Regions from separate parts of the Diaphorobacter sp. ED-3 genome, predicted to be linked through region 1. Evidence: predicted binding sites of a transcription regulator. Region 1 holds the regulator's gene; the other holds the start of a gene.
What was found. The regulator sigma-54, encoded in region 1, starts transcription at its own class of promoters, with help from an activator protein. The targets are predictions, from matches to a motif close to TGGCANGNAANCTGCTTT.

Region 2: a site for sigma-54 is predicted at 1,977-1,994, ahead of glnA (type I glutamate--ammonia ligase). Genes of this name have one in related genera too.

What each region holds. Positions count from the first base shown of each region.
Region 1 covers NZ_CP115182.1:552,325-556,512, forward strand. Annotated here, with positions in the region: gene lptA (lipopolysaccharide transport periplasmic protein LptA) at 27-686, shown strand; gene lptB (LPS export ABC transporter ATP-binding protein) at 710-1,462, shown strand; gene PCQ86_RS02730 (RNA polymerase factor sigma-54) at 1,515-3,092, shown strand; gene PCQ86_RS02735 (acyl-CoA thioesterase) at 3,096-3,539, shown strand; gene PCQ86_RS02740 (THUMP domain-containing class I SAM-dependent RNA methyltransferase) at 3,536-4,188, shown strand, end outside.
Region 2 covers NZ_CP115182.1:1,349,654-1,353,841, reverse strand. Annotated here, with positions in the region: gene PCQ86_RS06580 (hypothetical protein) at 1-306, opposite strand, end outside; gene glnA (type I glutamate--ammonia ligase) at 513-1,928, opposite strand; gene PCQ86_RS06570 (competence/damage-inducible protein A) at 2,085-2,906, opposite strand; gene PCQ86_RS06565 (EI24 domain-containing protein) at 2,903-3,805, opposite strand; gene PCQ86_RS06560 (sterol desaturase family protein) at 3,821-4,188, opposite strand, start outside.

The DNA of each region.
Region 1 (4,188 bases):
CAATGACCGCAAGATTCGTGCCCTCTATGAGAACCCGATTGCCCTTCCTCCTCCTGTCCCGCGCCGCAGCGCTGGCCCTGGCGCTGGCTGCATCGCCGCTGGTGCATGCCGAAAAAGCCGACCGCAACAAGCCCATGAACATCGAGGCCGATGCCCTGCGCCACGATGAGCTCAAGCAGACCAGCGTTTTCACCGGCCGTGTCGTCATGACCAAGGGCACCATCGTGCTGCGCGGCGCGCAGCTGGAGGTGCGCCAGGATGCCGACGGCTTCCAGTACGGTGTGGTGACGGCCGAGCCGGGCAAGCGCGCTTTTTTCCGGCAAAAGCGTGACACCGCGCCGGGCGCGCCCGACGAGTTCGTCGAGGGCGAGGGTGAGGTCATCGAATACGACGGCCGCGCCGACGTGGTGAAGCTCATCCGCCGCGCCGAGCTGCGTCGCTACCGCGAGGCCACACTGACCGACGAGCTGGCCGGCGCCCTCATCGTCTACAACAACCTCACGGACGTGTTCACCGTGGACGGGCAGAAGACCGCGCCCGGCGGCGCCACTGCCGGCACGCCGGGCGGCCGGGTGCGGGCGGTGCTCGCGCCCAAGGAGCCCGCCTCGGGCACCAGCGCCACGCCGCCCGTGCGCACCGAGCCGCCCGCGCTGCGTACCAGCCCCAGCCTGGACGGCGCGAAGTGAGCGCGGCCTTGGACGATGCGCGCATGAGCGAAGGCGTCAGCCGCCTGGAGGCGCTGCACCTGGAGAAGTCCTACGGCAGCCGCAAGGTGGTCAAGGACGTGTCCGTGGTCGTGCAAAAGGGAGAGGTGGTGGGCCTATTGGGCCCCAACGGCGCCGGCAAGACCACGTCGTTCTACATGATCGTCGGCCTGGTGCGCAGCGACGGCGGCCGCATCAGCATCGACGGGCAGGACGTGACGGACATGCCCATCCACCGGCGCTCGCGGCTGGGCCTGTCGTACCTGCCGCAGGAAGCCTCGATCTTTCGCAAGCTCAATGTCGAAGACAACGTGCGCGCGGTGCTGGAGCTGCAGACCGACGAGGCCGGCCGCTCCCTGCCGCGCGCCGAGGTGGAGCGGCGCCTGACCGCGCTGCTGCAGGAACTGCGCGTGGACCACCTGCGCAAGTCGCCTGCACTGGCGCTGTCGGGCGGCGAGCGCCGGCGCGTGGAGATCGCGCGCGCGCTGGCCACGCAGCCGCGCTTCATCCTGCTGGATGAGCCCTTCGCCGGCATCGACCCGATCGCCGTGATCGAGATCCAGCGCATCATTGGCTTTCTCAAGGCGCGCGGCATTGGCGTGCTGATCACCGACCACAACGTGCGTGAGACGCTGGGCATCTGCGACCACGCCTTCATCATCAGCGACGGCCAGGTGCTGGCTCAGGGTACGCCGTCGGACATCGTCGACAACGCGGAAGTGCGCCGGGTGTACCTGGGCGAGCACTTCCGCATGTGAGAGTGATGGGCGACCACGGCGCGATGCAGGACCAGACAGTGGGTTGCAGGCCATGAAGCCCGGCCTGTCGCTGCGCGTCTCGCAGCACCTGGCGCTCACACCGCAGTTGCAGCAGTCGATCCGCCTGCTGCAGCTGTCCACGCTGGAGCTGGCCCAGGAGGTCGAGCAAATGCTCGACGAGAACCCCTTCCTGGAGCGCACGCTGGAAGAGGCCCCGCGCGAGGAGTTCGGCCTGGCCCAGGCCGATGCACCGGTGAGCGAGCAAGACCGAGAAGTCGAAGATGCTATTTATTCAGGAGCTGTCAGCGCAGGGCAGGAAAGCGCTACAAGCCAAAATGATGCAGAAACCTCCACAGCCGAATCCACGGCCGAACCCGCGGACTGGGAAGGCGACGGCTCGGTAGACCTGGCGCCCGACGACAGCGAGTGGGGCGGCGACGCCCCGGCACGCAACGGTGCCGGCGCGGGGAGCGACGACGAGGTGGACGCCACCGAGCTGGCCCGCAGCCAGGAGTCGCTCACGGCCTTCCTGCACCGCCAGGCGCTGGCGCTGCGCCTGTCCGAGCTGGACATGGCCGCGCTGCGCTTCCTCATCGAATCGCTGAACGACGACGGCTACCTGGACGAGTCGCTGCAGGACCTGGCCGCCAGCCTGGCGGGCACCGAAGACCCCGAGCAACTCGATGAATTGGTGCACCGCTTCACCGTGGCGCTGCGCCTGCTGCAAAGCCTGGAGCCCGCGGGCGTGGGCGCGCGCGGACTGGCCGAATGCCTCACGCTGCAGTTGCGTGCGATGGACCAGGACGAAGAGGGCGACCCCGACGTGATCCAGGCCGCGCTGGCCATTTGCGGCCAGCCGCTGGACCTGCTGGCCAAGCGCGACGTGCGCCGCCTGGCGCAGGCCTGCGGCACCAGCGAAGAGCGCACGCGCGCTGCGATGGCCTTGATCGCGCGGCTGGAGCCACGCCCGGGCAGGCGCTTTGCCGACGTGGACCGCAACATCATCGTGCCCGACGTGATCGTCAAGAAAACCGGCCGCGGCGGACAGCAGAACTTCAGCGTGCAGCTCAACCCGGACGTGATGCCGCGCCTGCGCGTGCACGACATCTACGCCGGCGCGTTGCGCGGCGGCCGTGGCGAAGGCCACCAGGCGCTGCAGGCACGGCTGCAGGAGGCGCGCTGGTTCATCAAGAACATCCAGCAGCGTTTTGACACCATCCTGCGCGTGTCGCGCGCCATCGTGGAGCGGCAGAAGAACTTCTTCGTGCATGGCGAACTGGCCATGCGCCCGCTGGTGCTGCGCGACATTGCCGATGAACTGGGCCTGCACGAGTCCACCATCAGCCGCGTGACCACCGCCAAGTACATGGCCACACCCCAGGGCACGTACGAGCTCAAATACTTCTTCGGCTCGGGGCTGGGCACCGAAACCGGCGGCAACGCCTCCAGTACGGCCGTGCGCGCGCTCATCAAGCAGTTCATCGCGGCCGAGAACCCGCACAAGCCGCTGTCGGACAGCCAGATCGCCGAGATGCTCAAGGAGCAGGGCATTGAATGTGCGCGCCGCACCGTGGCCAAATACCGTGAGGCGCTCAAGATCGCCCCGGCCAACCTCCGCAAGGCACTTTGAACCATGGCACGCGTCGTCTTCGACCTTCCCCCGCACTTCGGCTTCAGTACCGAGCTGCAGATCTACATCAGCCATGTCAACCAGGGCGGGCACCTGGACAACGCGCAGTTGCTCAGCCTCGTGTCCGAGGCGCGCGTGCGTTTCTTCAAGTCGCTGGGTTACCCCGAGGCCGACGTGGCGGGCCTGTCCACCGTGGTGGGCGACATCGTGGCGCAATACAAGTCCGAGGCGTTCCACGGCGAGACGCTGCGCGTGGAGATGACGCCGCAGGACTTCAACCGCTACGGCTTCGACCTCGTCTTCCGGTTGACCGAGAAGAGCCAGGGGCGCGAGATCGCGCGCGGCAAGACCGGCATCGTCTTCATCGACCGGGCGGCCCGCAAGCCCGCACCCATTCCCGAATCCGTGCTCCAGCCATTGCTGCAGCGCGCAGCACAGCCGCAATGAACCAGCTTCAACTCTTTTTGCCCTGCGCCGCTGGCGTGGAGGGCTATCTGGCCGACGAGGTGCATGGCCTCACGGGGCTGGCCGGGCAGGACCTGCTCGTGGGCCGCGCGGGCGTGCTGCTGCGCGCCTCCTGGCGCGACGCGCTGCGCCTGAACCTGCACAGCCGCCTGGCGCAGCGCGTGCTGGTGCAACTGGCCGAGCGGCCCTACCGCAACGAGGACGACATCTATGCCGCCGCGGCCGACGTGGCCTGGGAGATCTGGTTCACCCCGCGCCAGAGCTTCAAGGTGGAGGTGACGGCCCAGCACAGCCCGCTCAAGAGCCTGAACTTCGCCGCGCTGCGCGTGAAGGATGCCGTGGCCGACCGCTTCCGCGCCAAGGCCGGCGTGCGCCCCGACGTGCAGACGCAGTGGCCCGACGTGCGCGTGCACCTGCACCTGACCAGCGACCGCGCCCAGATCTACATCGACACCTCGGGCGAACCGCTGTTCAAACGCGGCTGGCGCGAGGACAAGGGCGACGCGCCGCTCAAGGAAACGCTGGCCGCCGCCATGATCGCCGCCACCGGCTGGGACCCGCATGGCGAGCAGCCGCTGCCGCTGTACGACCCCTGCTGCGGCAGCGGCACCGTGGTCATCGAGGCCGCGCA
Region 2 (4,188 bases), 800 kb from region 1:
CTCCAGGATGGCGCGCGCATCGGCGTCGCGCGCACGTTGGTCGGCCGCGCCCACGCGCGGAGCGTTCGCGGGCGAACTGCTGGCGCTGGCACCGGAAGCGCCGGCGCTGCCGCCCGAGGAGGCCGCCGCCGGGCGCGAACCCTGCAGCACCGTCACATTGCCACCTTCCACGAGCTTGCAGCCGCGCTCCTTGGCCTGCGTGGCGTTGTTGGTGTATTCGTTGCCGCAGCGGTAAATGCGGTCCTGCGCCCAAGCGGGCTGCAGCACGGCGGCGATAACGGTCAGGGCGAACAAAGTGCTTTTCATCGAATTCCTCACATGGCATGCGTCGGGCATGCGCGGTGCCGGTGAGTATCCCCCAATCACTCCAACCCGCCAATTGCGACGGCCCAACGCTGCGGTTTTGGTGCGACGGGCTGCCGTGTTCCGTCAACCACGCATGCAGCCCATCCATAGAAAAAGGCGGCCGGAGCCGCCTTGTTGACAACAGCCGGGGGCCTGAGCCCCTGCCATCACAGCGAGTAGTACATGTCGTACTCGACGGGATGCACGGCCATGCGGAAGCGCGTGACTTCCTGCATCTTCAGCTCGATGTAGGCGTCGAGCATGGAGTCGGTGAACACGCCGCCCTTGGTCAGGAACGCGCGGTCCTTGTCCAGCGCTTCCAGCGCCTGGTCCAGGCTGTGGCACACGGTGGGCACCAGCTTGTCTTCCTCCGGCGGCAGGTGGTACAGGTCCTTGGTAGCGGCTTCGCCCGGGTGGATCTTGTTTTCCACGCCGTCCAGACCCGCCATCAGCAGGGCCGCAAAGCCCAGGTAGGGGTTCATCAGCGGATCGGGGAAGCGCGCTTCCACGCGGCGGCCCTTCGGGTTGGCCACGAACGGGATGCGGATGGAGGCCGAGCGGTTCTTGGCCGAGTAGGCCAGCTTCACCGGCGCCTCGAAGTGCGGCACCAGGCGCTTGTAGCTATTGGTGCCCGGGTTCGTGATGGCGTTCAGTGCGCGAGCGTGCTTGATGATGCCGCCAATGTAGTACAGCGCGAAGTCCGACAGACCCGCATAGCCGTCGCCGGCGAACAGGTTCTTGCCGTCCTTCCAGACCGACTGGTGCACGTGCATGCCCGAGCCGTTGTCGCCGTGGTAGGGCTTGGGCATGAAGGTGGCGGTCTTGCCGTAGGCATTGGCCACGTTGTGGATCACGTACTTCTGCAGCATGGTCCAGTCGGCACGCTCCACCAGCGTGCTGAACCGGGTGCCGATCTCGTTCTGGCCGGCACCGGCCACTTCGTGGTGGAACACCTCGACCGGAATGCCCAGGGATTCAAGGATCAGGGACATCTCTGCGCGCATGTCCTGCGTGCTGTCGACCGGGGGCACGGGGAAGTAGCCGCCCTTGGTGGTGGGACGGTGGCCGCGGTTGCCACCTTCGAGCTTGGCGCCGGTGTTCCAGGGGGCTTCGTACTCTTCGATCTCGTAGAAGGTGTGGTTGGGATCGGTGCTCCAGCGCACGCCGTCGAAGATGAAGAACTCGGGCTCCGGGCCGAAGTAGGCCGTGTCGCCCATGCCGGAGGCCTTCAGGTACGCCTCGGCACGCTTGGCGATGGAGCGCGGGTCGCGGTCGTAGGCCTTGCCGTCGGCCGGCTCCACCACGTCGCACGCCATGATCATGGTGGTTTCTTCGAAGAACGGGTCGATGTTGGCGGTGTTCGGATCGGGCATGAGCAGCATGTCCGACGCCTCGATACCCTTCCAGCCGGCGACCGACGAGCCGTCGAACGCATGGCCCGAGGCGAACTTGTCTTCGTCAAAGTGCGAGATCGGCACGGTGACGTGCTGTTCCTTGCCGCGGGTATCCGTGAAGCGGAAGTCCACGAACTTGACTTCGTTTTCCTTCACCATCTTCATCACGTCTGCAACGGTCTTGGCCATCAGGGTTCTCCAGGGATAGAAGTGCTCATCAACAATGATGCGCACAGAAAAGCAGTTTGCGTGCCAGCGAATGGGGACACCCGTACGGGGCAAGCCGGGCGCAGAGCCCTGCGACGGCGCACCAAACGCGTGCAGGATTTTAAGTGGTCCGCCTTCTTACCATTTGCGCACCATTTCAGGGCCCATGGATGCACCTGTTTGGTGCAAACCTTCCTGCAGTGCCTGCCACGCGGCAGGCACCAAGGCAGCGGCCCCCTTGACGCCCAATTCCACATGGCGCCCGTGCACCGGATGGTCCACGCTCGGCAGGCTGAACACCTTGATCCCCGGGTGTCCGGCCTCGATCCGCTCCATGAGCGGCGTCAGCGCGGCTTCCATTGCGCCATAAAGCACGACGGAGCGCTCCATCTGCGGCTGCTGGTTGAACCACGGGGCACAGTAATGCTGGAGTGCCCAGTCCACCATAGGCCAGGCCATGACCGGGAACCCCGGCACGAAATGCACCATGCCGCCCCCAGGGCCGTCACACGAGAAGCCGGGGATCTTGTTGTAAGGGTTGGGAATGATGCGCGCGCCCTCAGGAAAAACGCCCATGTTCAGCCGATGCAGATTGTCGGCGCGGTCGGGGTCGAACGCCTCGCCCTGCTCCCGTGCCACATCCTGCATGCGCTCGGTGATCAGGCGCTTGGCCTCGGGGTGCAGGACCAACGGGCGCTGCAGCGCGGCCGCCGCGCACTGGCGTGTGTGGTCGTCGGGAGTGGCACCAATGCCGCCGCAGCTGAACACGATGTCCGACGAGGCAAAGGCCCGCTGCAGCGCCGCCGTGATGCGCGGACGGTCGTCGCCTACGTAGTCCGCATAGGACAGCGCAAGCCCGCGTGCCGCAAGCAGTTCGATGACCTTGGCGAGGTGCTTGTCCGCCCGCTTGCCCGAGAGGATTTCATCGCCAACGATGATGAGGCCGAAAGCCGGTGTCATGGGTTGTCCTGCAGGTGAGACGAGGATGGCAAAGAAGGCGCTGGCGTTGCGGGCGCGGCGGTTGCAGGCGTATCGCCCGGCGGGCGTTCGCCTCGCTGCTCGCGCAGCTGTTGCAGCGCGGCCAGACAGAAATGCGTGAACCACAGCGATGAGAAGGCGAACACCAGCGTGTAGATCCAGATGGCGATCGGCACTAGGACGAGGAACGCCGCTGCGAACACCACTCCCGACGCCCAGACAATGCCGGGCGCGGCCCCTAGAAATCCGCTCAGCACGCCAATGCTCAGCAGGCTGAGCTGATGGCGCTTGAAAATCTCCTGCCGCTCCGGCTTGCTCGCGTGTTCGGCCAGTGCGTCAAAGGCCATGACACGGTAGGTGAGCCATCCCCAGATGAGCGGAGGCAGGATCAACACCAGCGGCGGGACCAGCCACAGCGGCATGGACAGCACCAGCGCAATGAGCGCCGCGATGGTCGACCCCAGAGACCACAGCACGCTGGCAAGGAATGAACCGCCCCGCTTGCGCTGCAGTTGCGCAAAACGCCGCTGCGCCACCAGAGTCACGATGGCAGGGGCCATCAATACGGCCACCGCGAGCACGCAGACAATGACGATCAGTGGCGTGGCGCCCATGAGCACCAGCAGCGGCGCTAGCGCCACGGGCAGGTTATCCACGCCAAAGTTGTGCAGCCACCCCCACAGCAGGCCCAGCCAGGTGGAGCTTTCCAGCGCCGTCTGCGTCCAGGCCACGGCAGTTGTCCAGAACAGGTAGCCGCCGCCCAGCGCCACCACCGTGATCAGCACCAGCGGCAACAGCGACAGCGCAATGACGCGCGGCATCAGGCAATAGCCCACTGCGCGCCAGAAGGAATCGATGAAAAGCCCCATGCGCGCGAGCATAGCGCGATCGGCTCTCTACGCCCGCCCCACCAGCCGCAGCAGGCCGCGCCACTGCTGCGCCCAGAACCCCCGCCCGTAATCACGCACGCGGCCGTCCGCGTCCGCCTCCACCTGGTCGCGCACGCCCGTGGGCTCGTAGCGATGCTCGAAGTTGGCCGTACCGAACAACATGTCCCACCACGGCAACAACACGCCGAAGTTGTTGCCCCCGGGCACTGCCGCATGCAGGTGCTGATCGGTTCCCTGCCCAGGTGCAGCTTCAGGGCCCACGCTCATGGCGTGGTGCATGCGGTGGAAACGCGGGCTGACCCACAGGCGCTCGCCCACTTGGCCGAACCACAGGCGCAGGTTGGCGTGGTGCAGGTTCTCGCTGAGCTGAGTGA